2 regions of the Parvimonas sp. C2 genome follow, and region 1 is predicted to be linked to the other one. Evidence: a T-box and tRNA genes for the amino acid it is inferred to sense, from the RefSeq annotation. Region 1 holds a T-box; the other holds one or more tRNA genes.
What was found. The T-box of region 1 lies ahead of leuS (leucine--tRNA ligase). A T-box ahead of a tRNA ligase gene usually reads a tRNA of that ligase, here a tRNA-Leu.

Region 1 (11,109 bases):
AGAAATACAATGAAATTCTATTCCATCAACCACTTCATCCACAACATTATTCAAAGAATATGCATGTAAATGTCCATATAAAACAATTTTTATATTATGTTCTTTAACGAATAATCCAAAGTCATTCAAAGTCCTATCTTTTTCTACTGGTGGATAATGAAAAAGACAAATTATTTCCTTTTCCTTATTTTTAACAGAATCATAACTTAATTTTAATCGCATGAGCTCTCTATTATATATTTTTCTATCTGTATCTTCAGAAAATTCAGAAGATTTTGGAGAGACCCATCCCCTTGTTCCAATAAATACATATTTTTCCGTTTCAAAACTATTATTCTGTAAAAAGAACATATTTTTTAAATTTAATTCTCTTATTTTATTAAGACTACTCCACCATAAATCATGATTGCCCTTTAAAAAAATTTTCTTTCCGGGAAGACTTTCAATTCTCTTTAAATCATTATAAGCCTCTTCAATTTTTAAAGCCCAAGAAATATCTCCGGGTACAACGACATAATCATCATCTTTTACAATTTCTTTCCAAGCCTTAAACATTCTTTCTTCATAATTTTCCCAAGCGGAGCCAAAAACCTCCATTGACTTATCTCCAGTATAATCTAAATGCAAATCAGATAAACCGTATATCATTCTATCTCCTAAACAAATTTTTTAACCTTTTCAATACTTTGACTTGCAACCATATATCCTTCCTTATATAAATCTACAACATCTTGCATATTAGTTGTAAATGATTTGAATTTCAAAGGATTAACTGGTGCAAAAACTAATGCTTTTTCCTCTTTTTCTAGATTATCTACTAAATCCATAGTTTCATTATATTTATCTTTTTCATTTTCCATTGATTCAATAAATTTAGGATAATCTTTATAAGCAAATCTTACTCTATCACTAACATCTGAACTCTCTCTTCTATAGCCTCTATTTCTAGTTAACAAAATTACAAACTTTTCATAACCTTTTTCAATTGCTCTCTCAAGTGGATTACTATTATACATCCCTCCATCAAAATAAGGAATTCCATCAATCATTACAAATTTTGCCATATCCGGAAGAGAAGATGATGCCATTATTTTATCAACCATATCTGAAGTGTTTTTTGCATCTCTAGCTGAAAAAAATTTATAACTGCCATCAATCAAAGAAGTTACCCCCGCTTCAAAATCTCCCACTAAATTTTTATCAAATTCAGGAAAATTAAAAATACTATTAACTGTTGATTTCAAATCAATAGGCTCAGAAGAATTCTTTAATAATTCCATATTTTTCAAAAACTCTTGAAACAATTTATTAACATCAAATTCTATTCCACTAAAAAATTCAAAGCCTGTAATAGCTCCGGCAGATACTCCTACAATATATGGAAATTTAATTCCATTTTCTTTAAAGCAGTCTAAAACTCCTTTTAAAAAAGCTCCTCTCATTGCTCCGCCTTCAATAACTAATGCAACTTTATTATTCATAAAACACCTCACATCATATTAATTATATTTATTATTTTACCATAAAATCAAAAAATATACAAAAAAGTAAGTCTACTAAATTTAATTAATTTTACAATTAATTAAAACATTTATATATATTTAAAATTTCTTTTACATAATTTAAAACGGGTAGCTCTCTATTTAAAATCAGCTTCCCCAGTTTTGTATTTGAACATTTTTTATACTCCTCTATAGCATCTTCAAATGTCAATTTAAGTGTTGATAATTTAAAACTCTCAATTTCTTCAGTTGTAAGATTTCTATCTCCAAACGATTCTATTTTACAAAAATAGTAATTATTAATATTATGTCTATGGATAAGGTTATAATAGTCACTTACAACTCCTATTTTACAAATAATCTCAACTTCTACTCCTAATTCTTCCCTTAATTCTCTTCTGACAGCAGATTCTAAATTTTCATTTAATTCAACTCCACCACCTGCAGTTTCAATAAGAGTAGCTTTGCCAAAGTCATCATCTCTATGAACTCTAACAAAGTAAAAATAATTTGAGTCATCAACAACAATTGCTCTGACAATTTGTCTATTATGATCAATATATTCCTTATTCCATTCATCATCTTGAAGTTCTAAATCCAATTCCGGTATATCTATATTTGTTTTATACTTCATTTTCAAACCTCCTTGATTAAATAAAATTTTTAATCATATCAATTATATTATATAAATTATAACAAAAAAAGATATGCAATTAAATACATATCTTTCTTTCATTACTATTTAACAACTATATTACAAATTTTTCCCGGAACAAAAATTTCTTTTACAACAGTTTTTCCTTCTGTAAATTTTTTAACATTTTCGTTGTCATAAAGTGCTTCTTTAAATTCTTCAAATCCTGCATCTTTTGGAATCATTAATGTTGTTCTTACTTTTCCATTTATTTGAATTGGCATTTCAACTTCATCATCAATTGTTTTAGCTTCGTCATATTTTGGCCAAGTTTGTTCAAAAATATATCCTCCAAAATTCATTTCTTCCCATATTTCTTCAGTTATATGTGGAGAAACTGGATTTAATAGAATTAAGAATACTCTCAAATCTTCTCTTGAAATTTCTTTTGCTGAGTTAAACTCATTAATCAAAGTCATAAGAGCTGCTATTGCAGTATTAAATTTAAGACTTTCAAAATCTTCTGATACTTTTTTAATAGTCTTATGAATTGATTTTTCTAATGATTTTGTCATTTCTTCGGATGAGTTTGTAATTTCTTGTAATTTCCAAACTCTGTCTAAGAATTTTCTACAACCATTAATTCCACCATCAGACCAAGATGCGCTTCTTTCAAAATCTCCTAAGAACATTTCATAACATCTCAATGCGTCTGCTCCGTATTTGTCAATCATTTCATCCGGATTTACAACATTTCCTCTTGACTTAGACATTTTTTCTCCATTTTCTCCAAGAATCATTCCGTGAGAAGTTCTTTTGAAATATGGTTCTTTTGTATCAACAACACCTATATCATAAAGGAATTTATGCCAAAATCTTGAATATAACAAGTGCAATGTAGTATGTTCCATGCCACCATTATACCAGTCAACTTGATTGAAATATTTTAAGGCATCTTTTCCAACAAGATTTTCTTTATTATGTGGATCCATATATCTTAAATAATACCATGAAGACCCTGCCCATTGTGGCATTGTATCAGTTTCTCTCTTTGCCCTTTCTCCACATTTTGGGCAAGTACAATTTACGAATTCATCAATTTTTGAAAGTGGAGATTCTCCTGTTTCTGTTGGTTCAAATGATTCAAGTTCAGGAAGTTTTAAAGGTAATTCTTCTTCAGGAATTGCAACCCAACCACATTTTTCACAATTTATCAAAGGAATCGGTTCTCCCCAATATCTTTGTCTTGAAAAAACCCAATCACGAAGTTTAAAGTTTGTCTTTTTATTTCCAATACCAAGTTTTGATAAATATTCAAAAATCTTTTCTTTTGCTTCTTTAACTGAAAGTCCGTTTAGAAAATCCGAATTAACCATAATTCCACTATTAGTATCCGTATAGGCTTTTTCTTGTACATTTTCCCCACCACTAACAACTTCAACAATGTCTAAACCAAATTTTTTTGCAAAATCAAAATCTCTCGTATCATGTGCAGGTACTGCCATAATTGCTCCGCTTCCATAAGTCATTAGGACATAATCGGAAATGAAAACAGGAATTTCTTTTTTAGTACAAGGATTGATTGCAGTTATCCCGTCAATTTTAACTCCCGTCTTATCTTTATTCATTTCAGTTCTTTCAAATTCAGATTTCTTTTGAACTTCTAAAATATATTTTTCTATTTCTTCTTTATTCTTTATTTTATCTTCATATTTTTTAAGTAATGGATGCTCACAAGATATAACCATATAAGTTGCACCAAAAATTGTATCAGGTCTTGTAGTATATACCAAAATTGTATCATCAATATCTTTAATTTGGAATTTAACTTCCATTCCATAACTTCTGCCAATCCAATTTATTTGTTGAGTTTTAACTCTGTCAATAAAGTCAACTTCTTCAAGGTCATCAATAAGTCTGTCTGCATATTCAGTTATTTTTAACATCCATTGATTTTTAACTTTATGAATAACTTCACTACCACATCTTTCACAACAACCTCCAACAACTTCTTCATTTGATAACCCTACTTTACAAGAAGTACAGAAATTTATTGGCATTTCCATTTTATATGCAAGTCCTTTTTCAAACATCTTCATAAAAATCCATTGTGTCCATTTGTAATACTCAGGATCTGTCGTATTTATTTCTCTATCCCAATCAAAAGAAAATCCGATACTCTTTAATTGTTTTTTAAAATTTTCAATATTATTTTTTGTTACAACTTCAGGATGAATTTTATTTTTCATCGCATAGTTTTCAGTTGGTAAACCAAAAGCGTCCCAACCCATTGTAAATAATACATTTTGTCCTTCAAGTCTTCTTTTTCTACTTACAACATCCATTGCAGTATATGGTCTTGGATGACCTACATGAAGTCCTTGACCTGATGGATAAGGAAATTCTATCAAAGGATAGAATTTTTCTTTATCATTAATTTCACATTTAAAAGGTTTCTTTTCATCCCAAATATCTTGCCATTTTTTTTCAATATTTTTCGGATTATAATTTTTCATAGCATTCCTCCATTCACAACAAAAAAAACTTCCGCCTCACAAAGAGACGAAAGTATAAATTCCGTGGTACCACTCTAATTAGTATTAAACTCACTCTAAGATTATAACGTAATCAACGGCTTTTGCATTTTATGAATAAGTTCAATACATCAAAATATTATTTTTCACCAAACAATAACTCTCTAAAAATTTGAATATATTTACTACTTTCAATCAAAAATTTTCTAAAATATAACAAAGATATAATACCATACTTTTTATTTTTTTTCAACACATTATAACTTAAAATCAAAGTTTTCCTTTATAAATTTCTTAAAAAATATATAATTTAGCATTCCCTTTAAAAAAGTACAAAAAGAAATTACAGCCCATATATAAACTATATCTAATTTTAGATAGAAAACTAAATAAGCAAGGGGAATTCTTAATGCATTTGAAAATGTGCTTATCACTGTCGGCGTTTTTGTGTTTTTAAGTCCATTAAACATTCCTGAAATTCCAATTTCAAGTGCTAAAAATATCTCTGAAAAGGCTAAAACTTTCAAATAACTAACACCCATTCTAATTGTATTTAAGTCATCTCTTATAAATAATCTAATTATATAATCTGATGAAAAAAACAAAAAGAATGAACAGAATACTCCAATTCCTAAAATTATTTTAAGTCCTTTTTTATATCCGGAAGCTATATTTTCATAATTTTTAGCTCCGAAATTTTGTGCTATTAAAGCACAAAGTGCAATGGAAAAACCTTCAACAGTCATCCAGTTTATAGCTTCAATCTGTACAGCAACATTTTCTGCAGCAACTGCATTTTCCCCCCAATTTGCTATTATTCTAAGTAAAATAGTTGAAATAAAGGCAAAAATACAAGATTTAAAAGCAGTTGGAACTCCAAGCCTTAAAACTTCTTTAAATGTAGCATTGTTAAAATTTTTAACTAAATTGATTCCTTTAAGAATTTTCCCGTCTAAAATTGAAAATATTATAAAAATAAATGTAACAATAAGTTGAGATAAAGTTGTAGCAATAGCTGCTCCACTAACCCCAAATTCCGGTAATCCAAAATATCCATAAATTAAAATGGGATCCAAAACTATATTTATTATAAGTCCGATTGAATTTGCTATAAAAGGAACCTTACTATTTGCAGAACCATTAAATACCCCTGAAAATAGTGGATTTAAAAAAGTAAAAGGAAGTCCTAATAATACAATCTTCAAATAGCTATTTGCAAGTGAAATTACCACTTCACTTTTTATATTAAAAAATTTAATTACATCAAGTCTAAAAATATATAAGATTATTCCAAATGTTATAGACATAAATAAATTTATAGCAACGGAAGTATCAATATATTTTCTGAATTGTTTATCATCCCTTGAACCTACACTATAGGCAACACCTATTTCTATTCCAGTTTTTGAAACTAAAACCAAGGAATTTGCAAACCACATAATAAATGCAACAATTCCTACTCCAGCAATTGCTTCAGTTCCAAGCTTTCCAACCCAAAATGTGTCCATTAAAGTGTAAGACATTTGAATAAATGAAGTTGTCATTATCGGAATAGACATCATTACTAAATTTCTATAGATTCTATTATCTAATAAATTTATTTTTTTCATAAATAATTCCTAAAGTTTTTTTAATAAATTTTTTATATGTTCAATACTTTTCTTGTACTTCTTATCGCAAAAATTACAAGAAATTTCAATATCTTTTCTATCTTTAACTATATCATTAAGCTCTTTTTTACCTAAACCCAACAACATATTATCAATCTTTTCATCACTGCAATTACATTTATAGCGAATGATTTTTTCCTCGATAACTCTAATATTAAAAATCTTCAAAATAGAAACAATATAATCATAAAAACTCATATCATCAGTTTTTGAAACAAGATAATTTTCAAGTTCTGTCTTAAACATATCTGAATAGATTTTAAATTGTGATAAATCTTTTTCAGTATAATTAGGTAATAACTCCATCATAAATCCAAAAGAAATATAATCATCTTCAACCTTTTTAACCTGTAAATCAATAGAGGTAACAGTTTGATTTGAGACACTGAAATAATTAGTAAAATTTTCACTAATATCTGAAGAAATTATGCTTGTTTGTCCAACATAAGGAGCTTTAAGCCCTAAATCCTTTATCAAAACAAGTATTCCTTTATCACCTATAAAATCTTTTGAAAATTTTCCTTTTTCATAGATTTTATCATATTTACTTAAGTTTTTATTTTCTAAATATCCTGTTATGAATGAGTTATTGTATAATTTTGAAATTATAAGACCACATTCTCCATTTGTCTTTAACTTCAAGTCAATAGAGTCAGTATCATTCTTTAAATCAGAATAAAGCAAAGCATTCATCGTTAAAACTTTTCCCATTTCAATATTTGAACTGACAGAACTCTTTTGTAATTTTTCAAAATCTTTTATTATATCATCTGTAAAAGCAAAGAAAAATCTCATTGAATTATGTTCATCAATACATCTTAATATTTTTGCCATAAAAACTCCTTAATATTAATCTTACATAAAATTATATACTAAAATTTTAAAGAAATCAATTGATAAATTAATATCTTTTACCATATTTTTTCTTCGCAATTTCAGTATATTTTTTAATAAATTCTCCTTTTGATTCTGTATAAGCATCTCGATTATGTTCAAATTTTTCCCATAGAGATAATTTAAGTTTTTCATACTCTTTTGCAATTTCAGAATTTTCAAATAAATAATCTCTAAAATACAATTCATCATTGTCTCCGACTAATCTTATATGCAAATGAAATACTTTTTTAGCAAATCCTTTTTCAGTATATCCTTTATTCAGAGAAATTCTCTTTTCATCTTCACTCATACAAAGCCAATTATTTTTTAATAATATATCCTTTACAAATTGTAAATCTTCATTATTCTTAATCTCTAAAAGAATATCCACAATATTTTTTGCCCATATTATAGGAATATATGTACTTCCTATATGCGAAATTCTGTAAATTTTTTCATTTGGAATTAAAAATAAAATATTTGCTTTTTCATCTTTATACCAAGTTTTCCATTCATCATTATGTTCAACAAGAAATATTGGAAAAATTTCCCACAATTCCTCTAAACTCATCTCATATAATTTTTTACTCATAAAATATCCTTTTAATTAAATTTAAAAAATCTCCCAAATAGGAGATTTTACTTCTTGATTAATATTAATATAATAACATACTTAAGTATGTTTAAATTGAATTTTCTCTTAAGAAAAGACAATCTTATAACTTAACAACACCAGAAGCTTGAGGACCTTTAGCGCCGTCAACTATTTCAAATTCAACAGCTTGTCCTTCATCTAAAGTTCTAAATTCACCAGTTTCTTCTAATGCTGAATAATGTACAAATACATCTTCTCCATCTTCAGTAGAAATAAATCCAAATCCTTTAGCTGCATTGAACCATTTTACAGTTCCTTTCATATCCTTCTAATCCTCCAATACTATAGGAAATATGTAGTAAATTATTACTACCTTCATACTATAACATAATTAAAAAAATAAAGCAAGTAAAATTTATTCATCTTCTAGCATACTTAATTGATTTTCCATTTGTTTTCTGATTTTTTCTTTTTCATAATAACATTTTCTACAAAGAGGCTCATAACTTTCTGCAGCTCCAAGTTTTATTCTTTCATCATCATGTGTTTTTCTGTAACTAACCCAAGCATCAACACCACAATTTGCACAAACCGCATGATGTTTATATAGATAATCAGCTCTTGGCATTAACTCTTTTACTAACTCAAAAGGTTCAGCTTTAAAGTCCATGTCAAGACCTGCAAGAACAACAGTAAATTCATTTTCTAAAAATAAATTTAAAGTTTCAACAATCTTATTAATATCTCCCTTGATGAATTGTACTTCATCAATTCCTATAATACTTGCAGTACTCGTCTTCATATATTCTATAATTTCATCAATATTTTCAACCGGAATAGCTCTCATTTTATTATTATCATGAGTAACTATTTCTTTATCTGCATATCTATTATCAAATTTTGGCTTAAAGACTACAGTTTCATATTTTGCAATTTCAAATCTATTTAAGTCTTTCCATAAACTTGAAGTCTTTCCCGAGAACATACTTCCAGTATGTAAAATTAATTTACCTTTATATTGATGCATAATTAACCCTCAAAAACTTTTTCTTCAATTGACAAAATTACAATATCTTCTACCGGCTTGTCATTTGAACAGTAAGTATTTGCTATTTCATCAACTACTTCCATTCCTTTAAATACTTGACCAAAAACAGTATGCTTAAAATCTAACCAGAAAGCTCCACCAAATTTTTCATAAGTTTCAACAACTTCATCAGGATACACTTTTTTATCTGAATTTTTTAAATAGTTTACATAATCATCAGAAATTTTACTATTTTGAACTATAAAAAATTGACTTCCATTCGTATTTGGTCCAGCATTTGCCATTGACAATGCTCCTCTATAATTTCTAAAATTTCCGTCGAATTCATCTTCAAATGATTCTCCCCAGATACTTTCTCCACCCATTCCAGTACCTGTTGGATCTCCACCTTGAATCATAAAATCTCTAATAACTCTGTGAAAAATAACCCCGTCATAATATCCTCTTTTAGCCAATGTAATAAAATTTTCACAAGCCTTAGGAGCAACTTCATTAAATAATCTAAAAGAAATTTCCCCCACATTTGTTTTCATTATATAAACTTTTTCACCATTTTTAGGCATTTCTAATTGTTTCATTCTCTTTTCTCCTTTTAAATAATTTTTTCTTAAAATTGCTCTATGTATTAAGGTTATATATCTTCCCTTTAAAAATTCCTCATCTTCAAATTTACCCTCAACTTTAAGTCCACATTTCTCCATAACTTTTCCTGAAGCGATGTTTTCTTTAATATGCACTGCACAAACTCTATTAACTTTTAAGGTATTAAAAGCATAATCAAGCATAAAATTCAAAGTTTCAGTCATATAACCTTTGTTCCAAAAATTTTTATTTAAAACATATCCTAAAGATAAGGAATTATTTTTCATATCCGCTTTGTATTCAAAAGAACCGATACATTTATTGGAAATTTTTTCAACAATCGCAAAACAATATTTATTTTTCATAAAATAATCAGTAATTACTTTTTCTGATTCCAAAATATTTTTGTGTTTATCCCAAGTAACGAATTTACAAGTTTCATCATCATTTCCAAACTCAAAAACATCGTCTATATCGTCTAAACTGAATTTTCTAAAAATTAATCTTTCGCTTTGCATAATAACTCCTTATTAAATTCCAATCCTATTTTATTTAAAATATTAAAAAAATATTCATCAGGTAAAACTGTAAAACTTAATTTTTCTTTCGTAATTGGATGTAAAAATTCAAGATAGTAGGAATGTAACATCTGACCATTAGCCTTTATCTTTTCATTTTTATTTCCATAAGTTTCATCTCCAATAATTGGATGATTAAGGCTACTAAAATGAACTCTTATCTGATGAGTTCGACCAGTATGTAGAGTTACATCAACTAATGAATATTTTAAATTTGAAATTAAAACATTGTATTCTGTAATAGCTGCTTTTCCTGATTTGCTTTTTACACTCATCTTTTTTCTATCTTTTTCATCTCTACCAATAGGCTTATCTATGAATCCATTTTCTTTTGAAAAACTTCCGTTACAAATTGTCAAATATTTTTTATTAATTTCTCTATTAGCAAACATTTCAACCAATTTTAGATGTGTTTCATCGTCCTTTGCACAGATTATAAGTCCTGTTGTATCCTTATCAAGTCTGTGAACAATTCCTGGTCTTTCGGAGTTAATCATTGATAATTTACAATGATTTAAAAGAGCATTAACCAAAGTATGTTCTTCATTTCCAACAGCAGGATGAACAACCATATCTCTAGGTTTATTTATAATTATGATATAATCATCTTCATATACAACATCTAAATCTATATCTTCAGCAACTAAAGTAATTTCTTTTTTTTCTGGAATAGAAACTGTAATTTCATCTCCTATTTCTAAAATTACATTAGGCTTTATATTTTTCCCATTAACAAAAACTAATTTCTCTTTTATCAATTTTTGAATTGAAGTCCTTGATAAATTAGAAATTTGTTCGGATAAAAAAACATCACATCTAATTTTTTTATCACTAATATATTTTAATTCTGTCAAAAATTACACTCTCCAATCTATCGGTTCAACTCCCTTGCTAATCAAAAATTCATTTGCTTTTGAAAATGGCTTACTTCCAAAAAATCCTCGATGAGCGGAAAAAGGAGAAGGATGTGTGCTTGTAATTATAAAATTATTTTCATCTCTTTTTATCAAATTGTTCTTTGAAATAGCGAAACTGCCCCAAAGGATAAAAACTTTAGGATAATCAAAATTTGAAATAATTTCGATAACTC
Region 2 (11,109 bases), on a different contig from region 1:
TCGTTTGTATCGAAATTATTATTTCCATCAACTACATTTGCTTTATTTAAGATTTTTTCTCCATTTACATTGTCATCTACTTTTACCTTAAATGTAACTACTACTGTTTCTCCGTCTGCTACATTTTCTTTTGTCCAAGTGATTTCTCCATTTGCAAAAGTTCCACCATTATCTGCAGAATTTTCTACATAACTTGTATGTTCTGGGATTCTATCTTTTATTACGACCTTTTGAGCTTTTCCTGTTGTATTCTTGTAAGTTATCTTGTAAAGTAGTTCATCTTTTGCCTTTACTTCCTTACCATCTATACTCTTTGTAGTATCTTGACTATTAAATACAGACTTAACAGGTTTTGTCGCTGTTGGATTTGTTGTTTCATTTGTATCAAATTTATTACTTCCATCAGCCACTTTTGCTTTATTTAAGATTTTTTCTCCATTTACATTGTCATCTACTTTTACCTTAAATGTAACTTCTACTGTTTCTCCATCTGCTACATTTTCTTTTGTCCAAGTGATTTCTCCGTCTTTGTAAATTCCTTTGTTATCTGCTGAATCTTTTACATATGTTGTATGAGCTGGAATCTTATCCTTTATTACAACCTTTTGTACCTTTCCTGTAGTATTCTTGTAAGTTATCTTGTAAAGTAGTTCTTGGCCTGCTTTTACTTCATTACTATCTATACTTGTCTTATCATCTTTACTATCAAAGACATCTTTTACAGGTTTTGTCGCTGTTGGATTTGTTGTTTCATTTGTATCAAATGTATTACTTCCATCAACTACATTTGCTTTATTTACAATCTTATCCCCATTTACATTGTCATCTACTTTTACTTTAAATGTAACTACTACTGTTTCTCCATTTGCTACATTTTCCTTTGTCCAAGTAATTTCTCCGTCCTTGAAGACTCCATTATTATTAGCTGATCCTTCTACATAAGTTGTATGAGCTGGAATCTTATCCTTTATTACAACCTTTTGTTCTTTTCCTGTAGTATTCTTGTAAGTTATCTTGTAAAGTAGCTCATCTTTTGCTTTTGCTTCTTTACCATCTATACTTGTTTTACTATCCTTAGGATTAAAGACATCCTTAACTGGTTTTGTTGCTGTTGGATTTGTTGTTTCATTTGTATCAAAATCATTACTTCCATCTACTACATTTGCCTTATTTAGAATCTTTTGTCCATTTACATTGTCATCTACTTTTACTTTAAATGTAACTACTACTGTTTCTCCATCTGCTACATTTTCTTTTGTCCAAGTGATTTCTCCATTTGCAAAAGTTCCACCATTATCTGCAGAATTTTCTACATAAGTTGTATGAGCTGGAATCTTATCCTTTATTACAACTTTTTGAACTTGACCAGTTGTATTCTTGTAAGTTATCTTGTAAAGTAATTCATCTTTTGCTTTTACTTCCTTACCGTCTATACTTGTATTTGTATCTTGACTATTAAATACAGACTTAACTGGTTTTGTCGCTGTTGGATTTGTTGTTTCATTTGTATCGAAATTATTATTTCCATCTGCTACATTAGCTTTATTTAATATTTTATCTCCATTTACATTATCATCTACTTTTACCTTAAATGTAACAACTACTGTTTCTCCATTTGCTACATTTTCTTTTGTCCAAGTGATTTCTCCGTCTTTGAAGACTCCATTATTTGTTGCTGAACCCTTTACAAAAGTTGTATGTGCAGGTATTTTATCCTTTATTACAACCTTTTGTACTTGTCCTGTAGTATTCTTGTAAGTTATCTTGTAAAGTAGTTCATCTTTTGCCTTTACTTCCTTACCATCTATACTTGTATTTGTATCTTGACTATTAAATACGTCCTTAACTGGTTTTGTTGCTGTTGGGTTTGTTGTTTCATTTGTATCGTAACTATTTTCACCATCATTTACAGTTGCATGGTTTTTAATTACTTCTCCATTAACCTCTTTATCAATCTTAACTTTAAATGTAACTGTCCATGTTTCTCCAGGTGCAATCTTCTTATTCCATTTTACAGTTCCATTTTCAAAAGTTCCATTATTATCTGCAGATACAAAGCTTGTATGATTAGGAAGTTTATCTGTAATTGTTGCATCAACTTCTGTATACTTGGTATTTGTATATTTTATTGCATAAGTAAGCTCTTGTTCTGGATTAACAGTTTTACCATCTATATTTACTGTAGACTCACCTGTATAAACTTCTTTTTGAGGTTTAGTAGGAGTTGGTGGTATTAATTTTGTTTCAACAGTATTGGCAAACGCAGGAATCCCATCAAAATACATTCTTGCAGTGGAGTTAATTACCTTGTCATCACCATTTACTAAAGCTTTTTCATTTGTCTCAGTATTATAAACAATTTCATAAACTTTTCCAGCTTTATCTCTACTAAATAAAGATTTATTAATAATATCTATTTCTATAGTGGGTGGCACCCCTTGAGCTTCAACCTTTGTTAATTTATAATCAACATTCTCAGTTAAAATTTTTCCGTCTAATTTTACTTGTGCAGATTTAAAATCTACTTTCTTATCAAATTGATCAGTAAATTTTAATGTCTTTATATCGTCAATTATATCAACTCCAGGTCTTGGAACAGTATAAGTAACTGTATAGTTTATTGGTTCGCCAATTCTCTTAGGAGCTTCTTGCCTGTCAACAACTTTTTTAGGAGTTTTTTCTGGATTGTTATAGTAAGGTACTTCTGCAAAGAATTTGAAAAGTCCTCCACTAGTAGCTGCCGTATTAAAACCGAAAGATACTTTGTTGTTTACAGAACGCATAACGAATCCGGTTTTATTAAATTCGTCAGGACCTGATGTTCCTTGAGAAGATATTGTTGATTTTGGACGCCAGTAATGCCAAGCTCCTTCGTCATACTCTATTAAATCATACTGTTCATTATATACTAATTTATCAATTGTTTGAGTATAATTTTCTACTAACATACATTCATAAAATGTAGTCTTATGATTATTTGCTATAGTATTACCAGGTTTTACGTCTATGTCTGTAGGTACCATTGTTAGTTTAACATCACAAGGTGTTCCATCATCATATTCTAATGTAACAGTACAATTTGTTTTTGTATTGAAACCTTGTTCATTGTTATCATTGAAATTAGGATGATCAGGATAAACATAGTCCATCAACTGAATACCACTATCTCCCCAGTTTTGGTCGACTGTTAAAAATGGCACTCCAGCATTCTCATTATTAAAATTATCTTGTTTCCCATAATATTGAGTAGGATTTAATTGTAAACGATTAACCTTAACTCTTACATTTACCTTTTTCCCATTAATTCTTCCAGCGTCTGTAAATAGCAATTCTAAAACATCGTTGAAATTTTGTTGGTGTGGAGTTCTATTAAATTTGTGCATAAACACAGTACTCTCCTTCCAATTGCCATTTGGAACGACATGCTTTTTCAATACGCTTTGACTCATATGAATAACTTTCATATTTTCTTGTCTACATTTAAACTCATACAAATCTAGTTTTGATAAGTCTAAATCGGTATGAGAGACTTCAGGTTTAGCTCCAGGTGCCGCTTCTGTAGTAACACTTGAAATAAAAACCTGAAAAACCATACAAATCATCATAAATAATGACATAATTCGTTTTGAAATTTTCTGTTTCATTATTTCTTGTTCCTTCCATAATAAATACTAAACTTTCAAGTAAAATTTCCTTAAATCTCACTTGAATAAAAGTTAACTACTAAATTTACATTTTAAATAAATACAGGCTATTATTTCAATGTAAACCGATATAAAAGACTCCCCATCTTGTGTAGAAAAGCCTAAAATCTACACAAGAAGTCCCTTTTGAAGATTATAACATAATTTCAGCTTAATGTCCACAATTATTGAAATAGGTTCAGTAACTAAGGCTGAGGATCTTTTACTCCCCAACCTTAGTTACTGAACCTAAAAAAACTCCATTAGTTTAACTAACGGAGTTGGTGCAGAAAAAGGGATTCGAACCCTCACAAGCTTTGCTCACTACCCCCTCAAGATAGCGTGTCTACCAGTTCCACCATTTCTGCATAAATAGGACTTAAAAAAGTCCGTTATTAACTTAATCTGTTTGGAAATACTTTACATTCCATTTTTTTTGCAGATGGACAAGCTGCACATCCACCTAAAGCTGTTTCTCTCAATGTTTCAGGTAAGGCATTTCCAACTTCATACATTGCTTGAACTACTTCATCGAAAGGCACTATACATTCAACCCCCGCAAGCGCAATATCACTTGCAACTAGAGCATTAATAGTTCCTGTTCCATTTCTTAAAGCACAAGGAAATTCTACAAGGCCTGCTACCGGATCACAAACCAATCCCAATACTGAAAGCATTGCAAATGATGATGCTGTCAAAGATTGTTCAGCAGTTCCTCCATGCAATTCTACTATTGCTGCTGCACTCATTGCTGCCGCAGCTCCACATTCAGCTTGACAACCACCTTCAGCTCCAGAGATTGTTGCATTTGTTGCAATAATTCTTCCAATAGTTCCAGAAACTAAAAGTGCCATTAGCATTTCATCATCTGTAAAATTATATTTATCTTGAATCCAAGAGAGACTTCCAGGTAAAATTCCAGCACCTCCAGCTGTAGGTGCAGCTACGATTTTTCCCATCCCTGCGTTTACTTCAGAAGTTGAAAAACCTCTAGCAATTGCAGTAACCATAGACTCTCCTAAGATGCTTTTTCCACTTTGTGCATATCTTAAAATTTTCTTTGCATTCCCACCAGTTATCTTGAATGGATTGATTTTATCATTCGTTATAACATCAGATGCTGAAGCCTTCATTACCTCATAGGTTTCCCTAAGCATCCCTAAAAGTTCTTCTTCTGTTATACCCATTTCTTCTAGTTGATGTTCTAATGCAATTTCACTGATTTTTTTATTTTTTTCTTTACATAAATTTAATAATTGTGCTCCTGAAGAAATCATATAACCTCCTATAATGGTTTTAAAATCATACATTCTAACATATCTGGTAATTTACTTATTCTATAAATAGCCATTTCATCAATTCCACCATCAATTTCCATAACCGCAGATGCAACTCCCTCTTCTCTATTCATAATCAAACTACCTATATTTATCTTGTTCTCAGCTAAAATCGTACTAACTTGTGCAATCATTCCGTATCTATCATTATATTTAAGGATTATTGTATTATAGACTCCTCCAAATTTAACATCAACCCCATTAATATTTGTTATTTCAATGGCTCCACCACCAATTGAAGAGCCTATTACATAAAAGCTCTCTCCGTTTGGATCAATAAATTCAGTTTTAACAGTATTTGGATGTGCATATAACAAATCCATAGGAACGAAAGAAAATTCTATCCCTCTACTTTTTGCAATAGTTAAAGAGTCCCTTATTCTTTCATCATCAGTATCATATCCCAATATTCCACCAACCAAGGCTCTATCCGTACCATGTCCTTGATATGTATTTTTAAAACTTCCATGTAAATGAAAAATTACTTTCTTTATATCTCTTGCATAAATAATTTTTGCAATTCGTCCAAGCCTACAAGCTCCTGCAGTATGAGAACTTGAAGGTCCAATCATTATAGGACCAATAACGTCAAAAAGTCCATAGTTTTTCATTATTTTTTCACTACTCCTTCAAAATTATTAAACAAATCTCCCTGTTTAAAATTATTCCTTTCCATTTTTTCTAAAATTTCATCTCTAATTTTCCACCAACTCGTACTCCAATTACAAAACAAACTATTTTCTTCAGGAACACGACCAAGTAGTCTTTGTAAAACTATTTTTTCATCTAAATTTCTTAAAAAAGAAATAACTAAATCAATAAATTTTTCCTTACTTATTAATTCTATTTCACCATTTGAATACATTTCTCCCAAGACCGTATTTTTTACGATATAGAGTGAATGTAATTTTACCTCTTCAACTTTTAGAGCGGATAAAATCTTTGCAGACTCCACCATATCCAATTCATCATCCCAAGGAAGCCCAACTATTATATGACTACAAACTCTAAATTCAAATTTGTGAATTAAATTAACAGCATTTATAAATTCAGCCAATGTATGTCCTCTATTTAGTTTTATTAAAGTTCTATAATTTACAGTCTGTAATCCAAGCTCAAAGTCTATTTCTAACTTTCTGTTCTTTTGAAAATTCTTTAAAAATAACAATTGTTCTTCTAAAATACAATCAGGTCTTGTTGATAGAGAAACCCCAATTATGTCCTCATCAACAATACTATCTGCAATCATCTTTTTAAAATCTTCTATTCCAAGATATGTATTAGTAAAATTTTGAAAATAGACAATAAATTTTTTTGCATTATATTTTTTTGATATATAAGCCTTATTTCTCAAAACCTGTTCTCTTACGGGCATAGAAATATTACAATTTTCAAAAGAACCGCCTTCTTCTCCACAAAAAATACAACCACCTGTTGCAATATTACCGTCTCTATTTGGACAGCTCAAATTTAATTTAACAGGCAGTTTATAAACTTTTTCTCCATAAATGTCTTTAAGATATTTTGAATATGTTCTGTAAAAATCTTCCTCTAACATTATAATTCCTTCAATGCTTCTAAAACTTTTATAGCATGATCCTTAGCCTTTACATTTCTAAACTCTTTTAAAATATTTCCTTTATCATCTAGAATAAAAGTGGATCTAACAGTTCCCATATACTCTTTACCACACATTTTTTTAAGTTTCCAAACATCAAAATGCTCTTGAATAGAAATATCTTCATCAGATACTAATTCAACACTTAAATTATGTTTTTCAATAAATTTCTTGTGGCTAGCTAAAGAATCTTTACTAACACCGATTATAACGGCATTTAACTTTTCAAATTCACTTTTAAGTTCACTAAATTGGATAGCTTCCAGAGTACAACCTGAAGTATTATCCTTTGGATAAAAATACAATACTATCTTTTTTCCTCTATACTTATCTAAAGAAAATTCTCCATTTATTCCATTAAACTTTAAATTACAAGCCATTTTTTTCTCCTAAAACATCTTTAAATAATTTCTTCAACTCAAAATATACCCCATCTTCATTATTTGTAAATTCAGTAATATTATTTGTCAAAGATTTTAATTCATCAATCCCGTTTTTCATTGCAAAACCAATTCCTGAATTTTTAATCATAGACTTATCATTAAATTCGTCACCAAAAGATACAACATCTGAAAGACTAATATTCTTGCTCTTAAGATAATTAGTTATAGCAACCCATTTATCAGCTTTTTCAGATTGAAATTCCAAAACTTTTTTTCCATTTGGAATCATATATCTATTTTTAACCAAATTATGTTCATCCTTGAATAATCCATAAAATTCATCAATCTTTTCTTTTTGATCTAAGAAAGCTATACATAAGACAGTTTCTAGAGACTTTATATCAACCTGACTAAAATATCTGATGCTGTCTGTGGCAATCTTTTTATCTGCAATATTTTCTTCGAAATGACTTTTCTTAGGTTGTCCGTCTTTTATGGCTAAATGATAACCATCAACAAAAGAATCTACATAAACATAAGGATTCATTCCACAATCCAGAGCCTTATTATAAACTTCTAAAAATTTAGAATTATTTACATATTCAACATTAACTAATTTACTAGATTCCTTAAATCTGCTCATCGCTCCATTATTTGCACAGACCATAATATCTCTTTTTAAAGGTTGTAAAAAGCCTGATGCCATATAAAAATGTCTTCCTGTAGCGATTACAACTTCTATCCCATTTCCTATTAAATTATCCAATAAAGCAAAGCTCCGAGAAGATATTTTTTTGTCATCATCTAACAGAGTTCCATCTAAATCTAAACAAATTGCTTTTAACATAAAAACCTCTTTCAAAAAAATAAAGTGCCGATAACGGCACCTTATAGACTAATTCTATTCGTCGTCTTCTTCAACTAAAGCGTCAAACGCATCAGAAACCTTGTTGAATTCTTCATCATCCTCGATTTCTTCAACTTCAAATTCTCCGTCTTCTTTTTCTATATATTTGCAAAGTAATATACTTCCATCTTCTTGACTTTGAAGAGCCATATATTCTTTTTCTTCAACTTCAAAAACTCCTATAACTTCAAAAGTTTCTTCTTTTCCATCTTCATTTTCAAAAACTAATAATTCAGCTTCCATTTCTTCTTCGCAACCACAACCACAGCCGCAGCCTTTGTTTTCTTCCATTTTGTATGTCCTCCTTAAAATTTTTAAAATCTTAAATTTTAAATCGATAAAAGATATTTCTCACAAAATTATGAAATATTTATCTACAATAATAATACCACATTTTTTAAAAAAAGCATAGCTTTTTAAAATATTTTTTAAAAAATATTTTATTCACAATTTTTTTATTGCGAAGCAACAAGGTTCTCGGGCACCCACCCGATGCAAAGCATCGTGGAAGGGTGAGGTTCTTATTGATAATGTTAAAATAACCAATTTTTTCCCGATTTCCTACCTAAAACAAAAAGTTATCCCACATTTTTATAAAAGTTATCCACAAAATAAAGGTCAAAATATCCACTTATCCACAAGTTATTCAACTTATCCACAATTTTATAAAAAACTCTTTACTTTTTTTATTATCATTTAATCACTTATAATATCATTTTTAAGTGCTAAATTTATAAAAGAATAAAAATACAAATAAACTTGATTTATAATATTACGAACTGGAATATTTTTCACTAGACTATTATTAACAACAATAAAAAAGTTTATCAAATATAAATCTGATAAACTAATTTATTAAACTATTTAATTTTATAGAATTTAATCTATATCTTACTAGTAGATAGAAAAATTCACAATTTTTCAACTCACTTTATTATTTATTTTTAAATAATCTTAAATAAAGAGTATAAACTATATAACCAAATCCTGCAATTGATGCTAAATAAACTAGAATAGATATATATAGCATAACTGTTGATAAATGATTAAAAGTTGACTTTAAAAGCAAACTAGCTACTACAACAATAATATTTACTCCTATAAAGTATAAATTCTTAGTAAGTTTAAAAAAGTCTTTTTTCTTATCAAGAACTGTACTTTTGTAAAACATAATTGCAATTAATACTATTGATAGGAAAACTAAAAAGTGAGAAAAATCTCTAAGATTAGCAATTGTCTTTATAGAATTTGCTCTAGAAGCAACTTTTGTTAATCCAGATAAAGCATCATCTGACTTATTTCCTGTAGCATTAAAACCTCCCAAACTTATAAGCTTAATAATCATATAAACTAAATCAAGTATGAAAACTACTGAAATACCACACATAATATATTCTAATAAATTTTTCTTAGAAACAAATTTATCAAAACTTTCTTTAATGTCAACTTGACTTTCTTCAATTTCATCAGATTTAGTATTAGATTCAACAACTTTTTCTTCAACTGCCTTTTCTTCAATTACCTTTTCTTCAATATCTTTTTTTTCGATATTTTCGTTAACAGTCTCTTCTTTTTTAATTTCTTCAGCTGAACCTTCTTCATGTTTTTCTTCTAAGTTTTCTTTAGCATCAAAATCATCATTTTTTAAATTATCCATAATATCACTCCTTAAAAATAATTTATATAATTGCATTTATTATACTATTTTATTATACTATTATATAAAAACTTTTGCAAGTGATTTAATCATAGTATATAAAGATTTAAAAAAGCTGTTGCAAATCGCAACAGCCTTTTTTATACTTGTTTAGCTATTATATCCTTAACTTTCATAAGTCTTGTAATAGTAGCTCTTTCGTTTTCATCTAGTTTCATTCTGATGAATTTAATAGTTTCTTCCAAATCCGGAATTGTTCTGTACTCAAGAGCATTTACTCTTCTACGAGTCTTTTCAATTTCATCTGCCATTAATTGACAAGCTTTTTCAACTTCTGCAAGTTCTAAAAGCTTATCCATTACTGAATGTAATTCTAAAATTGCATCATCTAGTTCAGAGGAGGTTTGAGCATAACCATAAGGAAATATTGCTCCACTTGATCCTGTTCTGTCAAATTCCATTTTAGGAATATTTACACTCATTACATTTTTTGTTTCAATAGCAACGGATACTTGTTCTTTCGGAAAGGCCACAGCTTGTTCCAAAAATTCGGGACTCATAACAGCACTTGCTAAAAGAAAAGATTTAAATGAATTCGAAAGTTCTTCTTCAACTTCAAGACGAAGTTTTTTATTCTTTCTAATCATTTCTATAAATCTTCTCATAAGTTCATCTTGTTTATCTTTAAGAAGTTTATGACCTCTTTTAGCAGTTACAAGTCTTCCTTTGAGATTAGAAAGAGCCATACGTGTAGGATTTACATTTAGCTTTGCCATCTATATCTCCCCTTTATTCTGTCTTTCCTAAATATTTATCAATATATTCCTCTCTAATTCTCTTAAGTTCTATTCTTGGAACTATACTTAATAATTCCCAACCTAAGTTTAAAGTTTCTTCTATCGTTCTGTTTGTTTCATATCCTTGGTCAACATATTTCTTGTCAAAAGCATCTGCAAATTTTGCAAAAGCTTTATCTGCTTCTGATAATGCAGATTCACCTAAGATTACTGCCAATTCACGAGCCTCTCTACCAGAAGCATAACCTGCATAGATTTGGTTCATTGTATCAGCATGATCTTCTCTTGTCTTTCCTTTCCCGATACCTTTATCTTTAAGTCTTGATAATGAAGGAATTACAAAAATTGGTGGTTGAATACCTTGTTTATATAATTCTCTTGAAAGAATAATTTGTCCTTCTGTGATATATCCTGTAAGGTCAGGTATTGGGTGAGTAATATCATCTTCTGGCATTGTTAAAATAGGAATTTGTGTAATGGAACCAGGTCTACCTTTAAGTCTTCCTGCTCTTTCATAAATTGTTGAAAGGTCAGTATATAAATAACCTGGATAACCACGACGACCTGGAACTTCTTTTCTAGCTGCAGAAACTTCACGAAGTGCTTCTGCATAATTTGTAAGGTCAGTTAAGATTACCAAAACATGCATTCCCTTTTCAAATGCTAAATATTCTGCACAAGTAAGAGCCATACGAGGAGTTGCAATTCTTTCAATCGCAGGGTCATT

Region 2: it has a tRNA-Leu gene. The T-box ahead of leuS (leucine--tRNA ligase) is inferred to sense a tRNA for this amino acid. The anticodon was not compared.

Annotation. Positions count from the first base shown of each region.
Region 1 covers NZ_JAYKBP010000004.1:24,496-35,604, reverse strand. Annotated here, with positions in the region: gene VJI95_RS06475 (metallophosphoesterase) at 1-648, opposite strand, end outside; gene VJI95_RS06470 (patatin family protein) at 657-1,481, opposite strand; gene VJI95_RS06465 (NUDIX domain-containing protein) at 1,579-2,136, opposite strand; gene leuS (leucine--tRNA ligase) at 2,241-4,652, opposite strand; T-box leader at 4,692-4,878, opposite strand; gene VJI95_RS06455 (MATE family efflux transporter) at 4,928-6,280, opposite strand; gene VJI95_RS06450 (Hsp33 family molecular chaperone HslO) at 6,290-7,174, opposite strand; gene VJI95_RS06445 (GrpB family protein) at 7,242-7,808, opposite strand; gene VJI95_RS06440 (cold shock domain-containing protein) at 7,933-8,133, opposite strand; gene VJI95_RS06435 (thymidine kinase) at 8,227-8,838, opposite strand; gene VJI95_RS06430 (peptidylprolyl isomerase) at 8,841-9,437, opposite strand; partial or broken gene VJI95_RS06425 (GNAT family N-acetyltransferase) at 9,504-9,959, opposite strand; gene VJI95_RS06420 (RluA family pseudouridine synthase) at 9,941-10,873, opposite strand; gene VJI95_RS06415 (uracil-DNA glycosylase) at 10,877-11,109, opposite strand, start outside.
Region 2 covers NZ_JAYKBP010000002.1:281,919-293,027, forward strand. Annotated here, with positions in the region: gene VJI95_RS04305 (Sgo0707 family adhesin) at 1-3,644, opposite strand, end outside; tRNA gene VJI95_RS04310 (tRNA-Leu) at 3,966-4,051, opposite strand; gene sdaAA (L-serine ammonia-lyase, iron-sulfur-dependent, subunit alpha) at 4,079-4,960, opposite strand; gene sdaAB (L-serine ammonia-lyase, iron-sulfur-dependent subunit beta) at 4,969-5,631, opposite strand; gene VJI95_RS04325 (TIGR01212 family radical SAM protein) at 5,631-6,578, opposite strand; gene VJI95_RS04330 (peroxiredoxin) at 6,578-7,018, opposite strand; gene VJI95_RS04335 (Cof-type HAD-IIB family hydrolase) at 7,008-7,868, opposite strand; gene VJI95_RS04340 (DUF1292 domain-containing protein) at 7,923-8,219, opposite strand; gene VJI95_RS04345 (hypothetical protein) at 8,863-9,585, opposite strand; gene VJI95_RS04350 (V-type ATP synthase subunit D) at 9,726-10,361, opposite strand; gene VJI95_RS04355 (V-type ATP synthase subunit B) at 10,375-11,109, opposite strand, start outside.